One region of the Sphingomonas sp. AAP5 genome, then DNA from elsewhere that is predicted to be linked to it. Evidence: predicted binding sites of a transcription regulator. Region 1 holds the regulator's gene; each other region holds the start of a gene.
What was found. The regulator LexA, encoded in region 1, represses DNA repair genes until DNA is damaged. The targets are predictions, from matches to a motif close to GTTCCNCNCTTGTTCT.
Positions count from the first base shown of each region.

Region 2: uvrA (excinuclease ABC subunit UvrA) is a predicted target of LexA. The motif match lies at 7,844-7,859, and genes of this name have one in related genera.
Region 3: E2E30_RS20145 (ImuA family protein) is a predicted target of LexA. The motif match lies at 6,150-6,165, and genes of this name have one in related genera.

Region 1 is NZ_CP037913.1:714,153-724,326, reverse strand. Features, by position in the region: gene trpE (anthranilate synthase component I) at 1-60, shown strand, start outside; gene E2E30_RS03295 (hypothetical protein) at 75-518, opposite strand; partial or broken gene E2E30_RS03290 (anthranilate synthase component II) at 629-1,219, shown strand; gene trpD (anthranilate phosphoribosyltransferase) at 1,306-2,301, shown strand; gene trpC (indole-3-glycerol phosphate synthase TrpC) at 2,298-3,086, shown strand; gene E2E30_RS03275 (TonB-dependent receptor) at 3,284-5,632, opposite strand; gene E2E30_RS03270 (BLUF domain-containing protein) at 5,976-6,311, shown strand; gene E2E30_RS03265 (hypothetical protein) at 6,308-6,622, shown strand; gene lexA (transcriptional repressor LexA) at 6,693-7,358, shown strand; gene E2E30_RS03255 (DUF4287 domain-containing protein) at 7,419-7,631, opposite strand; gene E2E30_RS03250 (ComEC/Rec2 family competence protein) at 7,708-9,975, opposite strand; gene gltX (glutamate--tRNA ligase) at 10,004-10,174, shown strand, end outside.
Region 2 is NZ_CP037913.1:269,188-279,361, forward strand. Features, by position in the region: gene E2E30_RS01205 (2-oxoglutarate dehydrogenase E1 component) at 1-2,030, shown strand, start outside; gene odhB (2-oxoglutarate dehydrogenase complex dihydrolipoyllysine-residue succinyltransferase) at 2,145-3,395, shown strand; gene lpdA (dihydrolipoyl dehydrogenase) at 3,513-4,919, shown strand; gene E2E30_RS01220 (YoaK family protein) at 5,198-5,920, opposite strand; gene E2E30_RS01225 (hypothetical protein) at 5,972-6,256, shown strand; gene E2E30_RS01230 (trimeric intracellular cation channel family protein) at 6,327-6,956, shown strand; gene E2E30_RS01235 (energy transducer TonB) at 6,964-7,770, opposite strand; gene uvrA (excinuclease ABC subunit UvrA) at 7,871-10,174, shown strand, end outside.
Region 3 is NZ_CP037915.1:79,243-89,416, reverse strand. Features, by position in the region: gene E2E30_RS20165 (DUF1488 family protein) at 1-19, shown strand, start outside; gene E2E30_RS20160 (hypothetical protein) at 117-404, opposite strand; gene E2E30_RS20155 (error-prone DNA polymerase) at 408-3,674, opposite strand; gene E2E30_RS20150 (Y-family DNA polymerase) at 3,671-5,455, opposite strand; gene E2E30_RS20145 (ImuA family protein) at 5,370-6,131, opposite strand; gene E2E30_RS20140 (hypothetical protein) at 6,435-6,878, shown strand; gene E2E30_RS20135 (HU family DNA-binding protein) at 7,092-7,361, shown strand; gene E2E30_RS20130 (SOS response-associated peptidase) at 7,411-8,034, shown strand; gene E2E30_RS20125 (DUF7146 domain-containing protein) at 8,077-8,946, opposite strand; gene E2E30_RS20120 (single-stranded DNA-binding protein) at 9,198-9,521, opposite strand; gene E2E30_RS20115 (hypothetical protein) at 9,573-10,174, opposite strand, start outside.

The sequences.
Region 1 (10,174 bases):
TTGCTCGCCGCCGCGCGCGAGGCGATCGCGCGCGCGGCGGAGGTCAGTTTCGGGCAGTAATCAGCCGGCGGCGATCACGGGATCGCTGCCGCCTGACGCTTGGCTTCGGCCTTTTCAGCGGCATATTGCTGCGCGCGCATCATCGCACAGCCGGTCTGCCCGCCCGACCCCGTCGGCGAGCATGTGTCCGGCAGCCCAGCTGCACGACGGCCGACCTCATCGGCGACAGCCGCGCGATTGGCCCAGCTCTGGTTCTGCGCCGGGATCGGCTTGTCATTGCGCAGTTCCTTCGGGATACGATACGGCTCGCCCTGGCGCGCGCACACCACGATCTCGGCATCGGGATTGGCCGACTTGGGGCACGCCTGGTTCCCCGTCAGCGTGATCGAACGGATGCGCAGCGGGGGCTTGCCAGACTCGGCCTGCTTGGCGGCGGCGTCGTTCTGGTCCGCGGTCTGCGCGAAACTCGACATGGGTAGGACGGCCAGCGTCAAGGCGATGGCAAAGGGGCGCAGCATGGTGAAAAATCTCCTCGAGGATCAACAACGTCTGCCAGGCCAGCTTGATCCAAGCTGAACGCACACATTCGATCATTGTCGCTACACCACAAAAGCGGTAGCGGCGCGCTATGATCCGTGCACAGATCCTCGTCATCGACAATTATGACAGCTTCACCTGGAACCTCGTCCATTATCTGATGGAGCTTGGCGCCGAGGTGAAGGTCGTGCGCAACGACGCGATCACTGCGGCGGATGCGCTCGCGAGCAACGCCACCGGATTTCTCATTTCCCCCGGCCCAAAGACGCCGACCGAGGCGGGCGTGTCGCTCGATCTGGTTGCAGCGTGCGCCGACGCGGGACGGCCGCTGCTCGGCGTGTGCCTCGGGCATCAGGCGATCGGCCAGCATTTCGGCGGCAGCGTGGTGCGCGGCGGGCTGATGCACGGCAAGACGTCTCCCGTGACGCATGACGGGTCGGGCGTGTTCGCCGGCCTCCCCTCGCCCTTCACCGCGACGCGCTATCATTCGTTGATCGTCGAGGATCTGCCCGACGCGCTGGTGGTCAATGCGCGCGCGGACGACGGCTCGGTGATGGGCGTACGCCACGTCACGCTGCCGATCCACGGCGTGCAGTTCCATCCCGAGAGCATCGCGACCGAGCATGGTCACGCATTGCTGGGGAACTTCCTGGCGGATGCGGGTATGATCCTCCCCTCCCGCTTGCGGGAGGGGCCGGGGGAGGGCCTGTTCGAGATGCACGGGACGGACTCCCCTCCCCTAACCCCTCCCGCAAGCGGGAGGGGAATTTGACGACCCTCGCCCTCCTCCCCGACCCGTCCTCCCCGCTGAGCCGGGAGTCCGCAGCGCAAGCGTTCGCCGACCTGCTCGACGGCCATGTCCCCGACGACGCCATCGCGAGCTTCCTGATCGGCCTGACCGAACGCGGCGAGACCAGCATCGAAATCGCCGCGGCCGCGCGCGCGCTGCGCGACCGGATGCTGCCGATCGCGGCCCCCGCCGGCGCGCTCGACGTCTGCGGCACCGGCGGAGACGGCCACCACACGCTCAACGTCTCGACCGCGGTGTCGATCGTCGTCGCGAGCACCGGCGTGCCCGTCGCCAAGCACGGCAACCGTGCGGCCTCCTCCAAGTCCGGCGCCGCCGATACGCTCGAGGCTTTGGGGCTCGACATGCACCGCGCCGGTCTCAACGCCGAGGCGAGCTTGAACGATATCGGCATCGCCTTCCTGTTCGCCGCCAACCACCACCCGGCGATGAAGCGCATCACCCCGATCCGCCAGGCGCTCGGCCGCCGCACGATCTTCAACCTGATGGGCCCGCTCGCCAATCCGGCGGGCGTCACACGCCAGCTGATCGGCATCGCGCGTCCCGATTATGCCGCGACCTACGCCGCCGCGCTCGAGCAACTCGGCACCGAGGCGGCGCTCGTCGTGTCGGGCGAGGAAGGCCTCGACGAACTGTCGAGCGCTGGCCCGAGCATCGCGGTCGCGGTCGGTACGATCGACCTCCCGCGCACGATCACGCCCGAGGATGCCGGCCTGCCGCGCCATCCGATCAGCGCGATCCGGGGCGGCGATGCCGTTCACAATGCCGCCGCCTTGCGCCGCCTGCTCACTGGCGAGACCGGTGCGTATCGCGATGCCGTCCTGCTCAACGCCGCCGCGGCGCTGATCGTCGCTGGCACCACGCAAACCCTCCCCGAAGGCGTCGCCATCGCTGCCGAAGCGCTCGACAGCGGTTCGGCGAACGCCTTGCTCGATCGTTGGATCGCTTACTCATGACCGATATTCTCAACCGCATCCTCGAAACCAAGCGCGCCGACGTCGCCGCGCGCAAGGCGACCACCGCGCTGAGCGAACTCGACGCGCGGATCGCGGCCCAGTCACCACCGCGCGGCTTCCGCGCCGCGCTCGATGCGCGCGCAGCCGAGGGCGGCTACGCGCTGGTCGCCGAGATCAAGAAAGCGAGCCCGTCAAAGGGCCTGATCCGCGAGGATTTCGATCCGCCGGCGCATGCGGTAGCCTATCAGGCCGGCGGTGCGACCTGTTTGTCGGTGCTGACCGACGAAGCGTGGTTCCAGGGATCGGACGGCTTCCTGACCGCGGCGCGCGGCGTGTGCGACCTCCCGGTGCTGCGCAAGGATTTCATGGTCGATCCGTGGCAGGTGCCCGAATCGCGTGGGCTCGGTGCCGACGCGATCCTGCTGATCATGTCGGCGCTCGATGACGTGACGCTCGCCGAGATCGAAGCGAGTGCGATCGAATGCGGGATGGACGTGCTCGTCGAAGTCCATTCGCAAGCCGAGATGGAGCGCGCGCTCAAGCTCAAGTCGCGGCTGATCGGCGTCAACAACCGAAACTTGCGCGATTTCACCGTCGATTTCGCGCGGACCTACGAGCTGGTGTCGAAAGCGCCGAAGGACTGCACCTTCGTCGCCGAAAGCGGGCTGACGACGCGCGCCGATCTCGACGCGATGGCCGAGCACGGCATTCGCTGCTTCCTGATCGGCGAGGCGCTGATGCGCCAGCAGGACGTCGAGGCAGCGACGCGCACGCTGGTCGGCTAGGCGGTCGGGCGACACCGCTTCGCCGGGCGGCCCCGGCTTAGACGTCTGACCAAACCTTCGTCATCCCCGCGAAAGCGGGGATCGCGCAGCCTTGCCCGGATACCAGCAGAAGAAGCGGGATCCTCGCTTTCGCGAGGATGACGGGGATGAGTCCGGATCGTAAGGGCGGGCCGCTACAGCGCCCCGCCCTCACCGCATCAGAACTTGCCGCTAAGCGTCACGCCGATGATCCGCGGGTCGTTGAACACCGCGGCATTATAGTTGTCGAGCACGCCCTTGAGGTTCTTCTCATTGGTCAGGTTGCGCACGAACACCGCCAGCTCATACTTGCTGTCGGGACCGGTATAGCCCGCCTTGAGCCCAGCCTCGAACGTGCCCTCCGACGTATATTCGACCGTCCTGTACGGCACGAAGCTGGTGTAGCCCTGCAACGTTACGTCGCCGCCGACGAACAGCTTGCCGCCATTGCGGAGTGGGAAGTCGTAGCGTGCGTTCGCGTCGAGCTGATACTTCGGCGCGTTGGGGAGCGCGTTGCCGTTGATCTGCGCGAGCGTGGCGGTCGTAACCCCTGCGGCGTTGCGGATCGCGATCGTCGGATTGAGCACGGTGCAGGTCAGCGCCCCGTTGAGGAAGCACGCCGGGGTATAGACGCGCGTGTCGTTGATCTCGGTGTGCAGCACGCTGCCACCCAGACCCAGCGTGAAGTCACGCACCGGGCGCCACGTCAGCTCGGCCTCGCCGCCCCACGCCTGCGCCTGGTTGGCGTTGAACAGCAGGCCGTTATTGTTGGCATCGTTGCCGTTCAGCTGGATGTTGTGGACCTTGTAGTAGAAGCCCGTCGCGTTGAAGCGCAGCGTGTTGCCGAACAGGTTCGACTTGAAGCCTGCCTCGTACGACGTGATCGTCTCCGACCCAGCGGTCACGAATGCCGAGCTGAACACCGCGTTGCGGCCCTGGATCGTCGGCCCGCGGAAGCCGTGCGAGACGCGCGCAAACACGTTGACGTCGGGATCGACCGCATAGTTGAGGCTCGCTTCCCAGCTCGGCTGCGTGTCGGCGAGGCGGACGTTGGTCGCCGCGGTCGCCGGGAAGGTCGACACGCCCGCTGCGGTGCGCGGCGGGGTGACGAGGCGCGTCTTCTTCTCGTCATAGGTCACGCGCACGCCGCCGGTCAGCGTCAGCTCGGGGAGGATCTGATAGCTCGCCTGGCCGAAGCCCGCATACGACGTGTTGGTGTTGCGCAGCACGACGAAGTTGTTCGGGTTGGGATTGGTGCCGAACGAATTGTTGAGCAGGAAGAAGCCGCGCTGGTCGAACTCGGTCGTGTCGCGCGATTCGAAATAGATCCCGCCGATCTGCCACTTGAAGCGGCCCGTGCCGTTGCTGGCGAGGCGAACTTCCTCGCTCAGCTGATCGAGATCGCGCACGCGGCCCTGGCTCTCGCCGTAGAACTTGCCGCCGGCGAAGTTGCTCGCAGCACCGCCATCGGTGTCACCACGGCTATAACCCTTGGTCGTCTCGTACGCGGTGATCGAGGTCAGCGTGACCGCGCCGAAATCGTTCTTCGCGTTGAACGAGCCGCCATAGGTCTTGTACGCCTGACGGTTGCCGCCGCCCTCATCGAGCGCGACGCTGGCGCGCGGTGCTGCGCTGACGTCGTTGCTGCCGCGCAGGATCGCGCCGCGATGGAAGATCGTCGAGGTGCCCGAATAATCACGCGCATGCGCCGAAACCAGGCCGGTGAAGCCGGTCTCGGGCGGGGTCAGCATCAGCTGGACGCGGATGTCCTTCTCTTCGAAGCCGCCGAGCTTGTCCTTGCCGCCGACTGTGCCGTCGTCGCTCGGGCCGGTATAGGTGTTGTCGATCCAGTTATCGCGGCGCTGGTACAGGCCCGACACGCGGAAGCTCAGCACGTCCTTGACGATCGGGCCGCCGACGCCGGCATCGACGCTGACGGTGTTGTAGCTGCCATACGACGCGGTCGCGCGGCCGGTGAACTCGTTGGTCGGGCGGTTGGTGTCGAACTTGATGATGCCCGCGGTGGTGTTGCGGCCGAACAGCGTGCCCTGCGGCCCGCGCAGCACTTCGATCTGGTTGACGTCATAGACCGGGTTCGACTTGAGCACGACATGCTCGAGCACGACCTCGTCCTGGATGATCGACACCGGCTGCGATGCGCCGAGATAGAAATCGATGTTACCGAGGCCGCGAATGTAGAAGCGCGGGAAGATCTTGCCGGTGGTCGTCTCGGCGTAAAGCCCGGGGACGCGGTTGGCGAGTTCGAGCAGCGTGTCGCTGCCGCCCGAAGTGTAGGTCCGCAGATCGGCACCCGACAGCACGCCGACCGACACGGGCACTTTCTGCAGATTTTCGCTGCGACGCTGCGCGGTGACGACGATGTCGCCGAGGCTGTCGCTCTCTGGCGCGGCCTCGACCGCGGCGACGGGCGCAGCGGTTTCCTGGGCGCTGGCCGAACCGATGCTGGCGATCGCGCCGAACGCGGTGCCGAGCAGAAGGAGCGCCTTGGCGGCGTGTGACTTGGACATGATGTTCCCCCGATAGATGAAATAGGCTGCCCACACCGTTCGCCGCAGCGGACTTGTTGTCCTGCGCGGCGACGCGTCCGCGCTCCTGCGTGGTGCGGTGTGACCCCGACCGCGCGGCTAGGTCGGTATTGTGACGCGATTATGACAGGTGTGCCGCCACGTCTGCTTTGTCGACTGGCTGTGGCTTTCGAGTTGCACCGGGGCCTGCACGACGCCGACCACGGCGCGATCGTCAACGACAGTGCGCACCTGATTCAGGATACGATACCGATACACGATCCACCGCAACGACAGGCTGCCGACACCCCCCTAGCCCCGGCCCTCACGAGAAGGACACAAGGGCATGCGGCAAATCCTTTATGTCAGCGGGAACACCCTTTCGAGCGTCACGGCCGACCTTGCCGGCATCCTCGAACAATCGCGGCATAATACCGCGCTCGACAGGATCACCGGGCTGCGATGGTCGGATGGTCGCAGCTTGCTGCAAGTGCTCGAGCGTTCGCGCATGAGCGTCATGGCGACGTTCGCCCGCATCCTCGCCGACCCGCGTCATCATGCGCCGACCGTCCTCCAGCACCGCCATATTCGCCCCCTCGAATTCGGCGGCTGGACCATGGCGCACCCCGCGCCGGCGCCGCGGCCGACGCGGATGACGCCCAGATCGGGCGGCTGCTCGTGAACGCAACCGAAGCGGTGCGCACGCACTTCCACACGCTGATTTCGGCAGGCCATGTCGCCGCGCTCGCGCTCCCGGTCAGCGCGATCGGCACCCCGCCGCCCGCCCCGACGCCCGATTACGGCACCCCGCCGCCGCGGCGCGTCGATCGCCGGATCGGCGCACCCTTCCACAATGTCGGGCTCGCGCTGGCCAGCGCGTTTCGCGGGGGGCTGCAGGGCACCAACATTGACCATGACGCATGTATCGAAAAGCTCTGCGGCATCGCGGGGAGTGCGACCAGCGACTCGCAGGATATCTGCGCCGGACGGTGACAGCATCGCTTGACGGGCGATTTTTCGTTCCGTATAGGTTCGTCGTCTGTTCCGACGAAAGGGCCGCGCGATGCTTACCCGCAAGCAGCATGAGTTGATTTGCTTCATCAACGACCGGCTCGACGAGACCGGGGTATCGCCGTCCTTCGAGGAAATGAAGGAAGCGCTCGACCTCAAGTCGAAGTCGGGCGTCCATCGCTTGATCAGCGCGCTCGAGGAACGCCAGTTCATCCGCCGCCTGCCCAACCGCGCGCGGGCGCTCGAAGTGCTCAAGATGCCCGAGCGTGGAATCAAGACCCCGACCAAGGCGGCCCCCGCCGCCGCTTCGCGTGCAGCACCACAGCCTGCCAACGACGTGATCGAAATCCCGCTGCACGGCCGGATCGCGGCAGGCGTCCCGATCGAGGCGTTCGAGGGCGCGTCGATGCTCTCGGTCCCCGCGGCTTTGCTCGGCAATGGCGAGCATTATGCGCTCGAGGTGTCGGGCGATTCGATGGTCGAGGCGGGCATCCTCGATGGCGACTATGCGCTGATCAAGCGCCAGGATGTCGCGCGCGACGGCGAGATCGTCGTGGCTTTGATCGAAGAGAGCGAGGCGACGCTGAAATTCTTCCGCCGCGAAGGTGCGATGGTGCGGCTCGATCCGGCCAACCGCGCCTATGATCCGCAGCGTTATGCCCCAGCCCAGGTGCGCGTGCAGGGCAAGCTCGCCGGGCTGTTGCGCCGGTACGACTGAGCCACGGTCGGCGTGATCGACCGTCGCGCTTGAGGGTCGCGCGGCGAGCGATCGAGCGGCTCAGTCTTTGTGCTCGGCAAGGGTGTGAGCGACGATCGCGTTGGCGTGGCCGTGGCCCATGCCATGCTCGGTTTTCAGCATGGTGACGAGCGCCATGTGTTTTTCCGGCAAACGCTCGCGCACCAGCGCCTGCCACTCTGCGATCGGACGGCCATAGGTCTTCTCGATCGATGGAAAGTACGATGCGGGCCCTTTGATCGGTTGGTCAGCCACGGCGTGAAGGCTCCAAGATGCGGGAACGTCCCGAGGATCTTCCGGTATTTGGGGGAAGCCGCAAGGCCACCCCGCCCTATCGTTTCCCGTCCGTTACTGCTGCCCCAGCCCTCCCCGACAATCGAGCGCGCCAACGCATCCGGCCAACCCACCGCCGCCGACCAGCGTCGCCCTCCGGCGCCGCGATCCACGGATGCCGGTCGCCCGGATGGCGAACGGTCCGCACCGAATGCGATGCCAAAGCGATCGCAACGCCGCCGGTTTGCGCCAGCGTCTCGCGGTCGAGCCGCAGCCACTGCGGAACGCAATGGCGCGGCAAGCGCCGCTCGCTGATCACGATGTCGGCGCCGGCACACGCCGCGACGAGGTCGAGCGTCGGGACATGATACGCGCTGCGCGTCGCCAGGATGCGCCACTGTCGCCCTGCGACGGTCCGCGTCATCAGGCAGAGGTCGCGGCTGCAGCGCGCCTCGTGCTGCTCGGACATCAATACCGGGAGCGCAGCGATCCCGCCATTCTCGGCGAGCATGTCGGCGGTATAGTCCCCGGTCCGGTCGCGCAGCAAAGCCACGTCGCCCGCCGAGGTGCGGATCGCGACGTGCCGACCGTCTCCGGTGACGATCAGATCGGGCGCCGGGGTCGGCAGCGCCCATGCCAAGCCGATCGCTAGCGGCAGCGCCCCTAGCCGCCGCCAGCGCGTGCGCCACAGGCCGATCCACAATCCGCCCACCACCATCAGCGCGTAAGCGGCGCCGGGCATCGCCGGCAGCGGCGCGACCGAGCCCGGCACCGCCGCGGTCATGTGCGCAATCCACAACAGCAGATCGAGCGAGCGCGCCGTCAGCCACCAGAACGGCAGCCCCGCCCCCACCGTATCGAACAGCAACGCCAGCGCCTCGCACGGCATCGTCACGAACGTCGTCAGCGGGATCGCGACGATATTGGCGACCGCGCCGTAAATCCCCGCTTTGTGGAAGTGGAACAGCGCGATCGGCAGCAAAGCGAGCTCGACGACGATCCCGGTCAGCAGCAGCGACGCCAGTTCCCGCGCGATCCGCGCCAGTCGCGTCTGCTCGCGCGGCCCGAACCACACGCGCAACTGCGGATGCTCGTTGAGCGAGACGATCGCCGCGACCGCCGCGAACGACAGCTGAAAACTTGGTCCGGCGAGCGCCTCGGGATATAGCAACAGCACCACGATCGCCCCCGCCGCGACCAGCCGCAGCGTCAGCGCCTGCCGGCCCAGCGCCAAAGCGACCAGCACGAGCAACGCCGCGACGCACGAGCGGATCGTCGGCACCTCGGCCCCGGTCAGCAGCGTGTAGCCGATCGCCGCGAGCGCCCCCGCGCCCGCCGCGATCAACGGAACGCGCGTCTTCAGCGCGATCCACGGGCTGAGCGCGAGCAAGCGCGCGACCAGCAGCATCACCGCGCCGACCGCCGCGGTGATATGCAGACCGCTCACCGAGAGCAAATGCGCGAGCCCGGATCGGCGCATCGCCTCATTGTCGGCGAGCGGGATCCCGCCTTGATCCCCCGTCGCGAGCGATGCGGCGATGCCCCCCACCCCGCCCCCGCCAGCGCTCGCCTGGATATGCTGCGATAGGCGCTGCCGCAGGTCGCCGCCGCCTGTCCCACCGCCAGCGAGGATCGTGATCGGCGCAAAGCCACGCCCGGTCGCGCCGATCGCGTCGAACCAGGCGGTCCGCGCATAGTCGTACGCGCCGGGAACGCCTGGCGGCGGCGGCGGCATCAGCCGCCCCGAGAGCCGCAGCGTCGCCCCCGGCACCAGTCCCGCGGGAACGTCGGCATCGACGAGATTGACGCGAATATGCGCTGGCAACGTCGGCAACGGCCGAACCGGCCCGCGCGTCGCGGGCACCGCGAGCACGTGCAGCGGGGCCAGCCGCAACCGCACCACGTCGCGCGCCGCAAGCGGCTCGATCCGCTCGACTCGTGCGGTGAAGGTTGCGATCGTCGGTTCTGCGAGCACCACATGTGCCACGCGCTCGGCGCGCCACCAGATCAGCCCGAGCCCGATCGCAACCGCAAACCCGCCAACTGCGACGACCCGCGCCGTACGCCCCTGCCGCGCCAGCGCGACCCCGGCGAGCGCCACCGCGAGCGCCACCAGACCAGCCGCTTCCCATGCCGCCGGATCGGGCAGCACGAACCACAGCGCGATCCCCGCGCCGAGCGCCACCGGCAACCACAGCGGCAATTGATCGCGCTCGGCCTCGAGCCAGCTCTCGAGTCGATCGCCGACGCCAAACCACCCCCGCGGCACGCCGATTTGAAGCGCAGGAAGGTGCGTGCTAGAGGCGCTCAAGGCTGATCCGGCCATCCAATCTCTAGTCTGGGAGCATGCGCGATTGAGCGCAATATCTGACCCCGCCGCGGCCCCCGCCGCCGGCGCATCCGACACCAAGGTCGTCACGCGGTTCGCGCCGTCGCCGACCGGTTTCCTGCACATTGGCGGGGCGCGCACCGCCTTGTTCAACTGGCTTTATGCGCGGCATCACGGCGGCGAGTTCCTGTTGCGG
Region 2 (10,174 bases), 440 kb from region 1:
AATTCGGCGGCGGGTCGGACAATCCCGACGACGTCGCGGGTTCGGGCGACGTGAAGTACCACCTCGGCACCTCGACCGACCGCGAGTTCGACGGGATCAGCGTCCATATGTCGCTGGTCGCCAACCCGTCGCACCTCGAGGCGGAAGACCCCGTCGTGCTCGGCAAGACGCGCGCGATCCAGACGATCGCGGGCGATCTCGACGAGCACAAGGCATCGCTCCCCGTCCTCATCCACGGCGACGCGGCGTTCGCGGGACAGGGGATCGTCTGGGAGTGCCTCGGCTTCTCCGGCATCCGCGGCTACAACACCGGCGGCTGCGTCCACTTCATCATCAACAACCAGGTCGGCTTCACGACGTCGCCGCAGTTCGCGCGTTCGTCGCCATACCCGTCGGACGTCGCCAAGGGCGTCCAGGCGCCGATCTTCCACGTCAACGGCGACGATCCCGAGGCGGTGACCTTCGCCACCAAGATGGCGATCGAATATCGCCAGAAGTTCCACCGCGATGTGGTGATCGACATGTGGTGCTATCGCCGCAACGGTCACAACGAGGGCGATGAGCCGTCCTTCACGCAGCCGCTGATGTACGACGTGATCCGCAAGCATCAGCCGGTCAGCGAAATCTATGGCGCCAAGCTGATCGAGCAGAAGGTGATCGACCGCGCGTGGATCGACGCCAATATCGCGCAGTTCACGACGCTGCTCGAAGGCGAGTTCGAGGCTGGCGCGACGTACAAGCCCAACAAGGCCGACTGGTTCGCCGGTCGCTGGTCGGGGCTGCACTCGCCCGCCGATTCGGAAAGCGCGCGCCGCAACGTCGAGACGGGCATCGAGCAGAAGCTGTTCGACTCGCTCGGCCGCACGCTGACGACGATCCCCGAGGGGCTGACCGTCCACAAGACGCTCAACCGCGTGCTCGACGCCAAGCGGGCGATGTTCAAGACCGGCGAGAATTTCGATTGGGCGACCGGCGAAGCGCTCGCATTCGGCTCGCTGCTCTCGGAAGGCTATGGCGTCCGCCTGTCGGGCCAGGATTCGGGCCGCGGCACTTTCTCGCAGCGCCATGCGGTGTGGGTCGATCAGACCAACGAGGACAAGTATCGCCCGCTCTCGACCGTCGAGCATGGCCGCTTCGAAGTGCTCGACTCGCCGCTGAGCGAGTACGGCGTGCTCGGGTTCGAGTACGGCTATGCGCTCGCCGATCCCAAGACGCTGGTCCTGTGGGAGGCGCAGTTCGGCGACTTCATGAACGGCGCGCAGATCATGATCGATCAGTTCATCGCGTCGGGCGAAGCCAAGTGGCTGCGCGCCAACGGCCTCGTGATGCTGCTGCCGCATGGCTATGAAGGGCAGGGGCCGGAGCATTCGTCCGCCCGCGTCGAGCGCTTCCTGCAACTCTGCGCGCAGGACAATATCCAGGTCGCCAACTGCACCACGCCGGCCAACTATTTCCACCTGCTGCGCCGGCAGATGCACCGCTCGTTCCGCAAGCCCTTGATCATCTTCACGCCGAAGTCGCTGCTGCGCCACAAGCTGGCGGTGTCGAAGACCGCGGACTTCATCGGCGACAGCCACTTCCAGCGGATGCTGAGCGATCCCTCGGCCCCGGCCGATGCGGACGTGAAGCGCCTCGTGCTTTGCACCGGCAAGGTCGCCTACGACCTGATGGAAGCGCGCGATGCCGCAGGCGACCAGAACACGTCGATCGTCCGCGTCGAGCAGCTCTACCCCTTCCCGGGCGATCCGCTGGTCGAGCGCCTCAAGCGCATGCCCAACCTCGAGACGGTGGTGTGGGCGCAGGAAGAGCCGAAGAACAACGGTGCCTGGACCTTCGTCGATCCGTTCATCGAGGAATGCCTGATCGAAGCGGGCGGTAAGGTGCAGCGTGCGCGCTACGCCGGGCGTGCAGCGTCGGCCTCGCCGGCGACCGGCCTGATGAAGCGCCACCAGACCGAGCAGGCGGCACTCGTCGCCGACGCGCTCGGCCACAGCGTCCGCGAGGAAATTCGCCGGACGCGCAAGGTTTGATGTTCACCCCGGCTGCACGCGCAGCCGGGCATTCGTAATTTCGCGGTTCGCTTGATCGGCAAGCGTTGCGCACCTGGGCCCCGGCCTTCGCCGGGGAAGAGAAAAGAGGCTGATATGGCAACCGAAGTCACAGTACCGGTACTCGGTGAATCGATCACCGAAGCGACGCTCGGCGAATGGCTCAAGCAGCCCGGCGACAAGGTCGCAGTCGACGAGCCGATCGCCAGCCTCGAGACCGACAAGGTCTCGGTCGAAGTCCCGTCGCCGGTCGCCGGCGTGATGGGCCAGCACGCGGTGCAGGTCGGTGACACCGTCTTGGTCGGCGCCATGATCGCGACGATCGACGCAGGCGAGGGCGCTCCCGCCACCGCTGCCGCGCCGCAGCCCGCCGTGCTCCAGTCGCCAGCCGCTGAAGCACAGGCATCGCCCGCCGCGACCGCCGGCCAGCAGGCGCCTGCCTCCGACCCGCGCGACACGCCTGCAGCGCTCTCGCCGTCGGTTCGCCGCGCGGTGCTCGAGCACGGTGTCGACCCCGCGACGGTCAAGGGCACCGGCAAGGACGGCCGCCTGACCAAGGACGACGTCGCCGCCGCTGCCGCCGCGACGCCTGCCCCGGCACCCGTCGCCGCACCTCCGGTCTCGGCTTCGGTCGCCGCGTCGACCGGTCGAAAGGAAGAGCGCGTCCGCATGACGCGCCTGCGCCAGACGATCGCCAAGCGTCTCAAGGAAGCGCAGAACACCGCCGCGCTGCTGACGACCTTCAACGACGTCGACATGACCGCGGTCATCGAGGCGCGCGCGAAGTACAAGGATCTGTTCGAGAAGAAGCACGGCGTCCGCCTCGGCTTCATGGGCTTCTTCGTAAAGGCCGCGTGCCTCGCGCTGAAAGACATCCCGAGCGTCAACGCCTCGATCGAGGGCGATGAGATCGTCTATCACGATTATGCCGATATCTCGGTCGCGGTGTCGTCGCCCGGCGGTCTCGTCGTGCCGGTGGTGCGCGATGCCGACCAGATGTCGGTCGCGCAGGTCGAGAAGACGATCGGCGATTTCGGCAAGCGCGCCAAGGACGGCACGCTCAAGATGGACGAGATGAAGGGCGGGACCTTCACCATCTCGAACGGCGGCGTGTTCGGCTCGCTGATGTCGACCCCGATCATCAACCCGCCGCAGGCCGCCGTGCTCGGCCTGCACCGCATCGAGGACCGCGCGGTCGTCGTGAACGGCCAGATCGTGATCCGCCCGATGATGTACCTCGCTTTGAGCTACGATCACCGCCTGATCGACGGTCGCGAAGCGGTGACGTTCCTCGTCGCGCTCAAGAATGCGATCGAAGATCCGACGCGGATCCTGATCGACCTGTAATATCGGATCGCATCTACCCATATTCCGTTCGTGCTGAGCTTGTCGAAGCACTGTCCTTGTCTGTCGGACGGAAGAGAAGGCAGCCCCTCGGCAAGCTCGGGGCGAACGGAGTGACACATGGCTGACTACGATTACGACGTCCTCATCATCGGCTCGGGCCCCGGCGGGTACGTCGCCGCGATCCGCGCCGCCCAGCTCGGCCTGCGCACCGCCTGCGTCGAATCGCGCGAGACGCTTGGCGGCACTTGCCTCAACGTCGGCTGCATCCCGTCGAAGGCGCTGCTCCACGCGAGCGAGTATTTCGACGCCGCCGCCAACGGCACGATGGCCAAGCTCGGCATTAAGGTCACGCCCGAGCTCGACCTTCCGCAGATGCACGCGCAGCGGCGCGACGCGGTCAACCAGCTGACCGGCGGCATCGCCTTCCTGTTCAAGAAGAACAAGGTCACCTGGCTCAAGGGCCGCGGCGCGTTCGTCGATGCGCACACCGTCCAGGTCGGCGAGCAGACCGTCACCGCCAAGGACATCGTCATCGCGACGGGCTCGTCGGTCACCCCGCTGCCGGGCGTCACCGTTGACCAGAAGATCATCGTCGATTCGACCGGCGCGCTCGAGCTCGACAAGGTGCCCGAGCATATGGTCGTGATCGGCGGCGGCGTGATCGGGCTCGAGCTCGGCAGCGTGTGGCGCCGGCTCGGCGCACGTGTCACCTGCGTCGAATATCTCGACCAGATCCTTCCCGGCTTCGACGGCGATATCCGCAAGGAATCGAACAAGGTCTTTAAGAAGCAGGGCATCGAGTTCAAGCTCTCGACCAAGGTCACCGGCGTGACGGTCAACGGCGACAAGGCGACGCTCACCGTCGAGCCGTCGGCCGGCGGCCCAGCCGAGACGATCGAAGCGGATTGCGTGCTCGTCTCGATCGGCCGCCGTCCCAACACCGACGGCCTCGCGCTCGAGAACGCGGGTCTCTCGACCAACCCGCGCGGCCAGATCGACACCGATCACCGCTTCCAGACGAGCGTCCCCGGCGTATGGGCGATCGGCGACGTGATTCCGGGCCCGATGCTCGCGCACAAGGCCGAGGACGAAGGCATTGCGGTCGCCGAGAACATCGCGGGCCACACCGGCATCGTGAACCACGCGGTGATCCCGAGCGTGGTCTACACCTGGCCCGAGATCGCCGGCGTCGGCCTCACCGAGGAAGTCGCGCGCGAGCAGGCGACCAAGAACGGCGGCGAGATCAAGGTCGGCAAGTTCCCGATGGCGGGCAACAGCCGCGCCAAGACCAATCATGATCCCGACGGCTTCGTGAAGATCATCGCCGATGCCAAGTCCGACCGCGTGCTCGGCGTCTGGGCGATCGCGGTGCCTGCGGGCACGATGATCGCCGAGGCTGCGCTCGGCATGGAGATGGGCGCGACGAGCGAGGACATCGCCTACACCTGCCATGCGCATCCGACGCATAGCGAGGCGATGAAGGAAGCGGCGATGGCGGTGAGAGGGAAGGCGATACACGTCTGAGTCTGATCGCGCCAAGCCGTAGCAAAGCTACGGCGCGGCCCCGCCGCGATCAGACCGGCCGGCGGCGCCCGAAGCGCCGACCGACGGCGTGGCTTTGCCACGCCGCTGCCAACCAGGAAGCCAACCGGCCACACCCCCGTTCCCCGGCGAAGGCCGGGGCCCAATAGCAAGGGCGGAGGTAAGCGAGCGGTGTCGCGCGATCGTCGCCTCCAGCACGACTGGGCCCCGGCCTTCGCCGGGGAACGGCTCGGTTGCATCTGCTCGGTCGGCGCGCGCCCTTACGCCGTATCGCGCTGCGTAGCCCGCGCCCCAACCGTCAGCACCGCCGCCGCCCCCGCCGCGATCCACAGCGCGCCGGTCCCGTACGCCGCATAACACCGCGCGCCCGTGATCACCCCCGCGCCGAACCCCAGCCACAACCCAAGATAGCGCGCCCAGTCCCAGCGTGGTCCTTCGCCCATCAGCGCGGCGGCGAGCCCCTGGCCGATCCGCACCAGCGCGCCGGTCATGTACGTCAGCCCGATGCTGACCTCGCCATCGCGCGTGAACACGCCGTTCTCCGCCCCCATCGCGGTCGCCAGCAGCAGCAGCGGCACGATGACCGGATGATATGGCGCAAACAGCGCCGCTCCGCCGAGCAGCAGCGTGACGAGCGCCATCACCGCGACGCGCTGATGGTGTGGCCGCGAACGTCCGATGATCGCCGCCGCCACCACGCCGCTGACGAAGCTCAAGATCAACCCGGCCCCGATCCGCGCGTCGTTGCTCGCCCCGGTGGCGAGCGACACGCCGAGCCGCGTCGTATTGCCGCTCATGAACGAAGCGAAGAAGCCGCCCATGCTCGAATAGGCCAGCGCATCGACGAACCCCGCCAACCCGGTGAGGCACGCTGCAAAGAGGAGGGTGGAGCGCTGATACCGTCGCATCGCGCGACCATGCCCCATGCCCCGCGCCGATGCCAGCGTCGCGCTCGCTGCGCAGGTGGAACGATCCGCGCGCACGGCGGTTTTCCCGCGCGTACCATCACGGTACGTGTCCAACAGGGGTTTCACATGAAGAAGACGATGATCGCGGCGCTGGCGCTGGTCGCACTCCCGCTCGCCGCATGCGGCGGAAATGGCGACGGCAAGCTCGCCAAGCAAGTCGAGAAGGCTGCCGACAACCGCGCCGACGCGATGGAGGCGAGCGCCAAGGACCTCGAGGAGCAGGCCAAGCAGGAGCGCAAGACCGGCGACGAGCGCGCCGACGCGATCCGCGCCGCCGATGTCAACGCCAGCGCGATGACGCCCGAACAGCGCGGCGAAGTCGTCGCCAACGAAGCGGCAGCCGTCCGCTGATCGCTGCGGCGCGCGACCCTGTGTCGCGCGCCGCATTCCCTCGCGCGCCTTGCGCGGGTAGAGCGCTGCGATGCCCTCGCAATTTCCCTGGCAATTCGGCTCCGCGCTGCCCTGGCTCGATCTGTTCGGGATCGCCGTGTTCGCGATCACCGGTGCGCTCGCCGCAATCCGGCATCGCCAGACGCTTGTCACCGCCACCTTCTTCGCGCTGATTACCGGGGTCGGCGGCGGATCGGTGCGCGACCTGCTGATCGGCGCGCCGGTCTTCTGGGTGCATGATCGCTTCGTCGCGGGGATCTGCCTTGCGGTCGCGGTGCTGGTGTGGACGACGCCCGAGCGCTGGTGGAAGGGCACTGCGCTCGACTGGCTCGATGCGGTAGGCCTGGCCGCCTATGCCGTGTTCGGCGCGGCGAAGGCGCTCGCATTCGGCATCCCGCCGGTGCCGGCGGCGCTGATGGGCGTGGTGACGGCGTGCATCGGCGGCGTCATCCGCGACGTGCTCGCGGGCGAGCCATCGATCTTGATGCGGCCGGAATTGTATGTGACTGCGGCGGCGCTGGCGTCGGGGTCGTATGTCGTGCTGGTGAGCGCGGGCATCTCGCCAAGCCTCGCCGCGCCGATCGCCGCTGCGTGCGGTTTTGCACTGCGGGCTGCGGCAATCCGCTGGCGGCTGGCGTTGCCGGCCTATGGCCGGGGCTAACGGTCGCTCAGGGCAGTCGCCAATTCACGTAGCGCATCGCGTGCACCGTCGTCGGCTTTCCGTCGTAGCCGAGCGGCGGGGCATATCGCCCCCGCTTGGTAACGGCCGCACACGAGGCCAGATCGAGCGACTTCGATCCACTCGATTGAATGATCCGACAATCGCCGACCTTTCCATCGGGCTGGATTGCCCAGATCATCATTGTGGTGCCTGCGCTGCCCGCCGAGAGCGCTTCGGACGGATAGTCGTCAGTCGTGATCCAGCCCGCCATTGGTGTAAGCGGCGTTGGCAATGGCGCCTTGTCGCGCTCGGACGGGTCGACACCCCATTGTTTCAGCAAATCGTCCTGGCACGCCCGGAGCGCCGCGGCGGCGCTCTTCATTCCGGGCACCGCGAAGCTCGTGCGGGCTCCGTCGGCCGATGCGATCGTCAGCGCTGAAGAGGTTTGCACGGCCGCAGCGCCGTCTTGCTCGGTCCGGAGGGTCGTGACGATCTGGTTTCTCGCCTTCACGTCATAGACTGCGACCGTGCTCTCGATTGCCTGCCCCGACGGCTGGAGTAGCAACTGGGCTTTAAGGGAGCGTGCACGGGTGGTGGTGGCGCCCGACGAAAGGGTGACGATCTCCAACGCATCGCCCAGTGGCCACGGTTTGAATCCCAGCGTCCTGCGTGCCTGTCCATCTCCATAGTCGCGCGACAGGATGCACGCCGCATCGGCATATTCGACGGTCCATTTGCCGGTCGGCTGCAATGGCGCGTCGGCGGGCGCGGGACCCCCTAGCGCGAGCAGCGCCGCAATCAGCATCGTCTTCATCGCTTGCCCCCAAACCTTGTCGTTGCGAGTTTAACGCCCCATCTCGCCCCTGCAACCGGTCGCTTGCGCCATCCGAACAAATCTGGAACAAACCGCTCCCATGCTGACTCATATTTCCGTGCGCGGCGCGCGCGAGCACAATCTCAAGGACGTCTCGGTCGATATCCCGCGCGATACGCTGACGGTCATCACCGGGCTGTCGGGCAGCGGCAAGTCGAGCCTCGCCTTCGACACGATCTACGCCGAGGGCCAGCGGCGCTATGTAGAGTCGCTCAGCGCCTATGCGCGGCAGTTCCTCGAGCTGATGCAGAAGCCCGATGTCGATCACATCGAGGGCCTGTCGCCAGCAATCTCGATCGAGCAGAAGACCACCAGCCGCAACCCGCGCTCGACCGTCGCGACCGTCACCGAGATCTACGATTACATGCGCCTGCTCTGGGCGCGCGTCGGCATCCCTTACTCGCCCGCGACCGGCGAGCCGATCGCCGCGCAGACCGTCAGCCAGATGGTCGACCGCGTGATGGCGCTTCCCGAGGGCACGCGGCTGTACCTGCTCGCCCCCGTCGTGCGCGGCCGCAAGGGCGAGTATAAGAAGGAACTGCTCGAGTGGCAGAAGGCCGGCTTCACCCGCGTCCGCATCGACGGCGAGATCCACGAGATCGACGAAGCCCCCGCGATCGACAAGAAGTACAAGCATGACCTCGAGGTCGTGGTCGACCGCCTCGTCATCGGCCCCGACATCGCGACGCGCTTGGCGGAAAGCTTCGAGGCCGCGCTAAAGCTCGCCGACGGGCTGGCCTATGTCGACCCCGCCGACCCGGTCGAGCCGCACACCCCCAAGAACGAAGTGCTCGGCGACAACGCGCCCCCCGGCCGCATCGTGTTCAGCGAAAAGTTCGCCTGCCCGGTCTCGGGCTTCACCATCGCCGAGATCGAGCCGCGGCTCTTCTCGTTCAACGCGCCGCAGGGGGCGTGCCCGGCGTGCGACGGCCTCGGCGAAAAGATGCTGTTCGACGAGGAGCTCGTCGTCCCCAACCACGCGCTCAGCATCAAGAAGGGCGCGGTCGTGCCCTGGGCCAAGTCCAACCCGCCGTCGCCTTACTACATGCAGGTGCTCGGCAGCCTCGCGCGCGAGTTCAAGTTCGAGCTCGACACGCCGTGGGAAGACTTGCCCGAGACCGCCCGCGACACGATCCTCTACGGCACCAAGGGCAAGGCGGTCACGCTGACCTTCATCGACGGCAAGAAGTCGTACGACGTCAAGAAGCCGTTCGAGGGCGTGATCGGCAACCTCAACCGCCGCATGCTCTCGACCGAGAGCGCGTGGATGCGCGAGGAGCTGAGCAAGTACCAATCCTCCGCGGCGTGCGAGGTCTGCAAGGGCGCGCGCCTCAAGCCCGAGGCGCTCGCGGTCAAGATCGGCATGCGCGACATTTCGAGCGTCACGCGCCTGTCGGTGGTCGACGCGCTCGCCTGGTTCGAGCAGGTCCCGAGCCAGCTCGGCGACCAGCAGAATGCGATCGCCGAGCGCATCCTCAAGGAGATCCTCGAGCGGATCGGCTTCCTCAACAATGTCGGGCTCGATTACCTCAACCTCGACCGCACCTCGGGCACGCTGTCGGGCGGCGAGTCGCAGCGCATACGCCTCGCGTCGCAGATCGGCAGCGGCCTGTCGGGCGTGCTCTACGTGCTCGACGAGCCCTCGATCGGCCTGCACCAGCGCGACAACGACATGCTGCTCAAGACGCTGCGCCGCTTGCGCGATCTCGGCAACACCGTGCTCGTCGTCGAGCATGACGAGGACGCGATCCGCACCGCCGACTATGTCATCGACATGGGGCCGGGCGCCGGCGTCCACGGCGGCCACATCGTCGCGCAAGGCACGTTCGAGGAAGTCCTTGCCAACGAGAACAGCATCACCGCCGACTATCTCTCGGGCCGCCGCGAAGTCGCCGTCCCCAAGACCCGGCGCAAAGGCAACGGCAAGAAGATCACCGTCCACAACGCCACCGCCAACAACCTCAAGGGGGTCACCGCGAGCCTCCCGCTCGGCACCTTCACCTGCATCACCGGCGTCTCGGGCTCGGGCAAGTCGAGCTTCACGATCGACACGCTGTTCGCCGCCGCCTCGCGCACGCTCAACGGCGCGCGCATCGTCCAGGGCAAGCACGACAAGATCACCGGCCTGCAATATCTCGACAAGGTGATCGACATCGACCAGTCGCCGATCGGCCGCACCCCGCGCTCGAACCCGGCGACCTATACCGGCAGCTTCACCCAGATCCGCGACTGGTTCGCCGGCCTCCCCGAAAGCTTAGCCCGCGGCTACAAGCCCGGGCGCTTCAGCTTCAACGTCAAGGGCGGCCGCTGCGAGGCGTGCCAGGGCGACGGGCTGCTCAAGATC
Region 3 (10,174 bases), on a different replicon from region 1:
CGCCGACGTAGAAGGCTGAAGCCGTGACGCAAGGAAGCCCAGCCGGATCGATCCATGGCATTCGACGGGCATCACCCCCGAGGTGCCTGAGCCGAGGATGCGGGCGGCACTCTTTCTCACTGATCCAGCACTTCCTCATATCGGCCTGCGCGGCGCAGCTGACGGACAATGCCGTTGAACGCGGCGGTCACACCCTGCGCCCTGCCGATCTCATTCTCCTGGCGCGCCGCATCCCAATAAAGCTCGAGCGGCCAACGCTCCGGGCAATGCGGTAGAAGACACCGAAGCGCCAGGCGAACCTCTACGCCGTCCACGCGCGCGTCCGAGCAGCGGGCGACGCCGCTCCGCAGGATATGGACCGATAGCGCTATGACGACGCGCTGGTGGCGAGCGAGCTTTGCCATCGCTCAACGAAAGTCATGCGATTTGAAGCGAACCGCGTCCTCGGGGTCCATGCCCTCGGCGTGCGGCGGCCAGTAGCAGTTCCGCGGCTCCGGCTTCCAACCCGCGTCACCCCGGTCAGGCGATCCGGCATGCTTGGCCCCGTCGCCGCGGCCGGTACGATGGGGGAACGACATCTCGCCCACGCGGTGCAGCAGATCACCATGGTCGATGATCCGGTCGCAGATGACGTGGATCACCTCGCCCTCTTTCTGCACCCTGCCCTTCATACCGATCATCGATGCGGACATGATCGTGCGGCGTTGCCGCTCGAACCGATCCGGCCATAGTATACCGTTGGCGATCCCGGTTTCGTCCTCGATCGTGATGAACAGCACGCCCTTGGCGGAGCCGGGCTTTTGGCGGACCAGAATGATGCCGGCGACCTCAACGTGCCGGCCATCCCGGATGTTCGCGAGTTCGGCGCATTTGGTCACGCCACGCCTGGCCAGCTCACCCCGAACGAACGTCAGCGGATGCGCCCGCAGCGAAAGCTGCAGCGAACGGTAATCCTCGATCACCTCGCGCCCGTCCGTCAACGGACGGAGCGCGACGGACGGTTCGATCCCTTCGGCGCTGATCGTCTCCGCAGCGCGATCCGCGGCGGCGAACAGCGGCAGTGGCGCCTCGCCGAGGCCCCTCACCTTCCACAGGCCCTGCCGCCGATCCGCGCCGAACGCGTGAAACGCATCGGCATCCGCCAGCTTCTCGATCGCCGCGCGTTGGACGCCCGATCGACGCCACACGTCCTCGACAGAATCGAACAGCGTCGTGCTGCGTGCGCCTACAATCGCGGCACCGTCGGCGTTCGACAGCCCGCGCACCTGGCGCAGCCCGAGCCGCACCGCGAGGTAGCGGCCGCCTGTCGGCTCCAGCGTGCAGTCCCAACGGCTCGCGTTGATGCACGGCGGCCGCACCTGGACATCGTGCGCCTGAGCGTCGCGCACGATCTGCGCGGGCGCATAAAATCCCATCGGCTGCGCGTTCATCAGCGAGGCGCAGAAGACGTCGGGATGATGATGCTTCATCCAGCTCGACGCGTAGGAAATTTTGGCGAAGCTCGCCGCGTGGCTTTCCGGGAATCCGTAGGAGCCGAAGCCCTCGAGCTGGCGGAAGGTGCGTTCGGCGAAGTCGCGCGGATAACCGCGCGCGACCATGCCCTCGACCAGCTTCTCCGAGAAGTGCGATACGCCACCGGTGACCTTGAACGTCGCCATCGCTCGACGCAGCTGATCCGCCTCGGCCGGGGTGAAGCCCGCACCCACGATCGCGACCTTCATCGCCTGTTCCTGGAATAGTGGCACGCCGAGCGTCTTTTCCAGCACCGCGCGGAGCTCCGGCCGGGGATATTCGGGCTTCTCCAGCCCCTCGCGCCGACGAAGATAGGGATGAACCATGTCGCCTTGGATCGGCCCGGGTCGGACGATCGCGACCTGGATCACGAGATCGTAGAACCGGCGTGGCTTCATCCGCGGCAGCATCGACATCTGCGCGCGGCTCTCGATCTGGAAGGTGCCGAGCGTGTCGGCCTTCTGGATCATCGCGTACACCGCCGGATCGTCGTCCTGGAGGTCGGCCAGGCCGATGCGGATGCCCTTATCCTGCTCGAGCATGTTGAAGGCACGGTTCATGCAGCCGAGCATGCCGAGGCCGAGCACATCGACCTTCATGAACTTCAGCGCATCGATGTCGTCCTTGTCCCACTCGATGATCTGGCGATCTTCCATCGCGGCGGGCTCGATCGGCACGAGATCGTCCAGCCGATCATGCGTCAGGACAAACCCGCCCGGGTGCTGGCTCATGTGGCGGGGCACGCCGATCAGCTTGCGGGCGAGTTCCAGGGTGAGGCGCAGTCGGCGATCGCCGATATCGAGGTTCAGCTCCTGGACCTGTTTCTCGCCCACGCCTTCGGCGGACCACCCCCATACCAGCCCCGCCAGCGAGGACGTGAGGTCTTCGGGCAACCCCAACGCCTTGCCGACATCGCGCACCGCACCGCGCGCGCGGTAGCGCTGAACGACCGCGGTCAGCGCGGATCGATCACGCCCATAGGTTTCGTAGATCCACTGGATGATCTCTTCTCGACGTTCATGTTCGAAGTCGACGTCGATGTCGGGTGGTTCGCGCCGTTCCCCCGACACGAAGCGCTCGAAGAGAAGCTCGTGCTTGATCGGATCGATCGAGGTCACCCCCAGCACGAAGCACACGCACGAGTTCGCGGCCGAGCCACGCCCTTGGCACAGGATGCCGCGGCGGCGTGCTTCGCGCACGATCGCATAGACGGTGAGGAAATAGGGCGCGTAACCGAGCTCGCCGATCAACCGCATCTCGTGGCCGATCTGGTCGGTATAGGCGGCCGGGACCTTGCCATCGAACATCCGCTCAACCGCCTCGGTCGCGAGCTTCTGCAGCGCGTCCTGCGCACTCAGGCCATCGATCAGCCGCTCGTGGGGATATTGATAGGCCAGCTCACCAAGATCGAAGGTGCAAGCCCAAGCGATATCGACGCTGGCGCGCAGCGCATCGGGATAATCACGAAAGCGCCGGACCATTTCCTCCGGTGATTTGAGCGCGCGATCGGCGTTGATCTCACGGCGGTAGCCGAGCTCATCAACGGTGCACTTCTCGCGCACGGCCGTGACCACGTCCTGCAGAAGGCGGGCTTCGGGCGCATGGTAGAGGACGTCACCGGTTGCGACCGCGCGAACCCCGGCGCCGCCAGCCTGCCTAGCCAGCGCATCGATACGGACGGCGTCGTCCGGCCGCCGTCGCTGGAACAGCGCCATGTACCCGCGTCGGCCGTAAACCGTCTTCAGGTCGGCAAGTGCCGCAAGGTTCGCCTGATCCGCCTCGTCCGGCAGAAGGATCGCAACAATCCCCTCCGACCATGGCTCGAGGTCGTGCCAGTGCAGCAGGCAGCCCCCCTTCCCCGCCCGCTTCTTGCCGAGGGTCAGGAGCCGCGTGATCCGTGACCAGGCGGGGCGATCGGTCGGATAGAGAATCAGGCGACGCCCGCAGGAGAGATCGACACGCGTACCCGCGATCGAGCGGACGCCGGTCGCCTTTTGCGCCTCCCAGGCGCGCACAACGCCCGCCACCGTACCGATGTCGCTGATCCCAATCGCGGAATACCCGAGCAGTGCCGCCGCCGCGAACAGCTCGTCGGGGCTCGACGCGCCGCGCAGCAGCGAGAAATGGGTGAGCACCTGAAGCTCGACATAGGGCGCGCTCATGCGAACACGCCGTGGATCCACCAGCTCAGATCGCCGGTATCATCATGGGTGCCGTCGCCGCGCCGGAATACCCAGAAACGGCCGCCTGCCTCATCCTCGACGCGGTAATAGTCCCGTACCGCCCAAGTCTCGGCGTCGCGGCGCCACCATTCGCCGTGAATCCGCTCGGGGCCATCGCCGGCGACGACCTTGTGCGCTTCGCCACGCCACTCGAAGCGCCGCGGCGGTTGGTCGGGCAGCAGCGCAATGACGCCCCATAAGGGCTCTGGCCTGGCGAAGAGCCGAACCGGCCGCCGCCATGTCGGCCACCCTGCCGGCATTTCGACCGGGTCGGCGCGCGCGACCGCTCGCTCGGGTACATGGCTCGGGATCGGCGCGATCCGATAGACGGCATTCGGGCCAATGCGGCCGGCGACGACATCGACGAGGCGCGCGGGGTCGCGCACCAGAACCTCGCCGGCTAGCACTGCGCCGAGATCCACTGCATCGAGCGGCTCGGTATGCGGCGCCACAAGCAGGAACTGCTCAAGCCCCAGTCCGGGATCAATGCGCTCGATCCTGAGCTTCAGCAGTCGCAGGAGATGGGGAACTTCGCGTGTCGGCCGCGATGTCCCGACGGCAACCACCTGTTCCGTCCCGTCGACGCACAGCCCCGACAGTCGGAGCGATCGCGCACCGAGCCCTCTCGCCTGCAGTACCTCGGCCAAATCGCCCAGCAGATCTTCCATCACCTGCGCGATCGCCTCGGCCGTGCCGATCGGCTCGAGCAAGCGGCGCTCGACGGCTGGAACGGTGACATCTTCGCGCGGTGTGATCGGCTCCGCTACGCCACCGAGCGCCTGATCAAGCCGGGTGATGGCGGGCAGGCCCAGCCGCCGCGCGAGCGGGCCGCGCGCGACCGGCAAAAGGTCTGCGATAGTCTCGAAGCCGAACCGCTTGGCAGCGCTGAGCGCCGTGCCGGTCAGCCGCAAGGCAGCGATCGGTAGCGATGATATCGCTCGGACCGTACCACCGGCCGGCACGATCGTCAGATCTTCCCGGCCGTACCGGGCGAGCGCGTGTGCGGCACCGGGCGTGTCGGCGACCGCAACGCGCGCGGTAAACCCAGCACGCTGGCAAAAGGCGCGCAGGCGTCGGCAAAATCGCTCTTCTCCCCCGTAGAGGTGATCGCAGCCGGCGAGGTCGAGCCACAGGCCATCGGTCGGCGTCGCGGCCGCAATGGGCGACCAACGCCGAACGGCAAGCAGCGCCAGGCGATCGAGCAGGACTGCGTCCGCCTCTGGTTCGGCGGGCCGGAAGTCGAGATCGGACACCAGCGCGCGGGCATGCGTCGCGGCCATTCCGACATGGATGCCGAGCGAGGTCGCCGCGGCACAGACGGCCACAACTTCCTCACGACGCCCAACCTTGCCGACAAGCGCCAGCGGAGCGTGAGCGGTTGCGGGCCGTGTCACGATCATGGCCGGTCGCGTGACCGACTGGTCCTTGTACGGATGGCTCGCAGCTTCCGATCGCCGCCCGAGTTCGCGCATGGGCGGCTTCGCATGCGCCGGAAGCGCGGCTATCTGCCCGGCAACCTCGGCCTTGGTAGGCGATTGCGCCCGCGCCCAGCGCGCACCCGGCCGCCATCCGCCACCCCTCGGGACAGAGCATTCACCCGGATCGTCGTCGACCGGAAGCTGGAGCGCGGGCCGCTCAGGCCGCGGCGTAGCGTGCCGGTCCAGCCGTCTCAGCCGCTCGATGGCCAAGTGCGGCAGGAACAGCGAGACAACCCGTCTCATCGCACCCCTCCACGATCAATGAGAAAGACCCGCCGGTGCGTTGACGCGCCAGCTCGACCGACCAACGGGCGCGTCCCACCCCGGCAACCGTGAGCCGCTGCGACGGGGCGCTGGCAATCCGCCAGCGCGTCCAGGCAGCGGAGGGCTCGCCGAGCGGGTCTTGCGAGCGGCCCCGCCAGCGTCGCAAGAGCAGCACAGGAATGTCGGCTTCAGCAGCGACGAGCTGCAGGCGGCGCGTGGCTACCATCGAAACTTTTGCCGTCTCGGCCACCACCGCTGCCGGCGTACCATCCCGGATCGCGTCCTCGACAACCGCCAGGAGAGCGGCGTCGTCCCCAGGCTGAGCGTAGACCACGTTCGCCGAGCACAACCCGGCTTGCGCCAAGCCAGGCGCGTAGAGATCGTTCCGGCAGCTTGCCCAAAGCACCGGGGCACGCATGTTTTGCGCTTCTCGCGCGGCAATACCGGCAAGGAACAACGTGGCAGCCGCATCGTCGACCAGCGAACAGGTCCGTGCGGCGACCTCGTGCAGCGCTCCAGCCCGGAGCCCTCCCCCGTTCAGCCGGTTGTCGAGGTCACTCACGCCGAATGGCAGGACCCGGTAATCGGCGAGCGGCATCGCGATGCTTCGCAGATGGGCGATGCTCTGGGGAAGCGAATCGAGGACGGCTGACATGGTGGTTAGACTCTACGTGTTCGCTTTATGTTCCGTTACCGCCGGCGCTTGGTCAACGGATTTATGTCTGCCGGATCGAGTCTTTGGGCTTGACCGCAGCCGAGGGCCGGACGGTACGGATTCGTAACGAATACGAGGTCTACAGCGCGATCTCGAGTGAGTTGCCAGTTTCGCCGCGCACGATCACGGGCATCGGCACGAAAACTGACGGTACGCACCGCGTGGAACGGTTACACAACAGACCAAAAACAAACCAAGAAGATTTCGCTTTCGTTCTGCCATCGGCTGACTCATAGAATCGAGATGCCGATCCGCCCTGAAAACCGCTGGCTTTACCCGATCGACTGGCGCCAGCTGTCGGACGTGATCCGGTTCGATCGGGCCGGCGCGCGCTGCGAGCACTGCTCGAGGCCGCATATGCGTCGGGTCGCACATCTTGGCGATGGTCGCTGGTGGGATGCCGATGCCGTGTGCTGGCGCTCCGGCCGTGGCAAGCGGATCGCGCTCCAGGGCAGCTTCATTCTGGCGTCGATACGAACGACTTATGTCGTGCTGGCTTGTGCGCATCTCGATCACGATCCAGGCAACAGCATGCCCGGCAATCTCGCGGCGCTCTGCCAGCGTTGCCATATGATCCACGATGCGGCCGAGCATCGATGGCAGCGCTGGTGGAACGTCTTTCGCCTGCGCGCAATCCGCGACCTGTATGAAGATCCGCGCGTCACGCGAGAGCGCAGCGCGCAGTAGAAACCCGGCCGAAGTCTTTGCGTTGGCTCGGGCGCCAGCTCGGCGATCGCCCCCTGCCCGCACCCGGGCTGATACACCTCCACCACGTCATGATTAGACAGTTTGCGGACCATCAGGCGGGCGCCCGCGACATGCGCATCGTCGAGCAGCATCATTGTATCGGCGCTCGGCACGGCTAAGGTCCGGCCAGATCCACTAGGGAGAGTAAGTAGCATGAACATCGGTGAACTGGCGAAGGGCGTCGCTGGGACGACAGGCACGAGCGAGGCCGAGGCCAAGGCCGCAACCGCCGCCGTGTTCGACCAGATCGCAAGCGCGGCCGCAAAAGGCGAAGAAGTCTCGATCGCCGGCTTCGGCAAGTTCTCGGTCAAGGATCGTCCTGAGCGCCAGGGCCGCAATCCGTCGACCGGCGAGGCGATAACGATCGCTGCATCGAAGAAGGTCTCGTTCACACCCGCCAAGGGTCTGAAGGACAAGCTCTAAGGCCAGAGTGCCGGCGGGCGGAGCTTGCCGGCACCGAAAGGGTGCTCGGATGTGCAATCGATACAGGCTGACCGCGAAGCAGGCGGAGATCGCCGCGACGTTCGGCATCCGCCCGCCTTACGAGCCCGACGAGACGTATCCGGTCCCCGACATCTTTCCGACGGGCAAGAAGACGCCGTTCTACGGCCAAGTGGTCATCCAGGACGGCGCCGACCGGAAGATCGAGCGGATGGAGTGGGGTGTACCGACGCAGGTGCCGAGCAAGCGCGATCCAGCGGTCAAGCTCACCAAGTACGTGACCAACGTGCGCAATCTCAGTTCGAGCTTCTGGCGGTCGATGCTGACAACGCCGGGGCGTCGTTGTCTGGTGCCGGTGACGGCGTTCTCCGAGTTCGGGGTCGCGCCTGGCGAGGACGGAAAGAAGCCGCTGCACTGGTTCGACGTGCCTAGCCGCCCGATTTTTGCCTTTGCCGGAATCTGGCGACCGACCGAGCGCGGGAATGCCTATGGGTTCTTGACCACCGAGCCGAATGCGATCGTCGCGCCGATCCATCCAAAGGCGATGCCGGTGGTCCTTCACGACGACGACTATGATCGCTGGCTATCGGCACCATGGGACGATCTGAAGGGGCTCGTTGCCCCCTACCCTTCCCAGTTGATGCGGCTCGGCTGACACGCCCATGATCCGCGTAATTCAGCTGCCGCAGTTGCGGTTTCATGCGCTCCGCTGGTGCGCGCGCCAGGCGTCGTTCCAGTCGTCATGATGCTCCGGCACGCGGCTGATGAGCTCGCGCCCGTTCGCTGTCAGGTGATCGCGTGCCTTTTCCAGCAGGCGATCGGCCGCGCGGCCTCGGTCACCGTAAACGATCACCCGGCGGACCTTCTCCGGGATCGCGACGAAGGCTAGCCGTTCGACACCGCCCAGCGCCCATGTCGGCGTCCCGAACCATTCAGTCGCCGATCGGGCGTCCTCGATCCCTTCGGCAAGGCCCAGCTCGTCGGTCGCCGGCGCAAGACGGATCGCTGCTGTGCCGAGCAGTCCGAGCGCAACCTTCGGCTTTGGGATGGGCTTGCGCAGCACATCGACAGGATCGAGGAAGGTCCGCTGGACAGCAACCAGTCCGACGTCGTTTTCGACTGCGGCGATCATCGCGGGCATTACGCGTCTGTCGGCACCGGAGCCGAATATGGTCGCCGGGTTGAAGCGCAAAGCTTTGGGATAGGGCGCGGAGAGGCCGCGGGCGACGAGATAGGCTTCGGCCAGCGTGCCCGCGACCGGCACGCTGGCATTCCAGAGACGCAGGGCGAGCGCGCCCATGTCGCGCTTTGGTTTTCCCTCCGGCATTGCCACCGCAGAACGGTCGTGGAGCTTTTGGCGCTGAAGCGCCTTCAGCACCTCGAGCGCTGTACAGCCGGCAAAACAGTGGAAGAGGATCGCCGAATCGCCGAGGCGGACGGACAGGCTGGGTGAGCCATCGTCATGGGCCGGGCAGCGGCATTCGCCGCGAGTGCCGCGCCACACCCCGCCGAGCTGTTCGACGATGTTCTTGGCTCGGATTTCGGCATCGAGCGGTAGTCTCGTCATCGGCCACGTCCTGTGAAGTTGGTCGGTTTCGGTCACTTTAGCCTCCGGAAAATATCACCGAAGGCACAGGCGGCATCCTCCACTCTGGATGGTCGACATGAGAAGGTGGGCCGCGCGCGGCGCGACGATCTCTTTCGTCCGGGTGGCAACCAAGCGAGGATCGTCACCCGACCGGGTTGGAACGGCCACGCTGGCTCGACCGCAACGCGGCGGAGGTGCAGCCGTGCCGCCAACCCGCTTCCGATCCCCAATCAGCTATGCTCGGCTTCGGCCTTGGTCAGGATCGAGAAGGTGTCGGCGATCAGCTCGGTGCGGTAGGAAACCTCGTTGCCTTCGCCGTGGTTGCTCTCGCGGACCCGGCCGGTGACATGCACCAGATCACCCTTCCCGGCTGCTTCGACTTGGGGTCCGACATTGGAGAAGCACACGACGCTGTTCCACAGCGTGTCGGTCTTCCAGTCGTCGCCGTCGCGGCGGTTATAATTGGCGGCGACGCTCACATAGGTGACCTTCTCGCGCGCCGTGATTTTGCCGATGCGACCGATGATCCGGAACTCGGCAATATTCTGTGGCATGATTTCCTCCTTCGTTGATGTTCGGATCGGATCCGGCGGGCCTGTGCGAGCCTAGTCGCGCTCCTTTTGGCGGTGCGCAAAGTGGTAGCGCGCCACATTCTCGGGCGTCGCGTATGTGTCGTAGGCCTTCGTCCAGTCGCGCCGGATGGCCTGCTGCGCCGTCCGAAGTGGCACGCGGCGCTCGCAAACCAATCGCCACAAGACATAGGCCAAGGCATTCTTGTCGGCCGCGTTCGCCTGGCCGCGCCGGGGCTGGAGCCATAGATCACGCAGGTCGAGCGGCGCACCGCCAAGCGAGATCGGGATCAGATGGTCGAGTTCGTAATCGGCGAAGGACTCGCCTGGATGCTGCGCGTCCATCAAGCGCCGTTTGACGGGCGCGGTAACCGCGAAGGCGGGGCGGACCGATCGTGCATAGCCGGGTCGGCAGATCGTCGTGCCGATGTTCGCCTGAGTGATAGAGGGATCGACGGCCCCTGGCGTATCGCGGGGCGGCAGGATGCCGGTTCGGTCCACCCGCAAGAAGGGATTGCGGAGCGCCGTCGATAGGCCGGCAACGGCATCGCAGAAGTCATGGGTCGCAGCGACGCTGCAGGCCGAAACCTCCCCGCGCCTCCCAGCCCGCTTGTCGTCGAACGGCCGATACCAGAAGC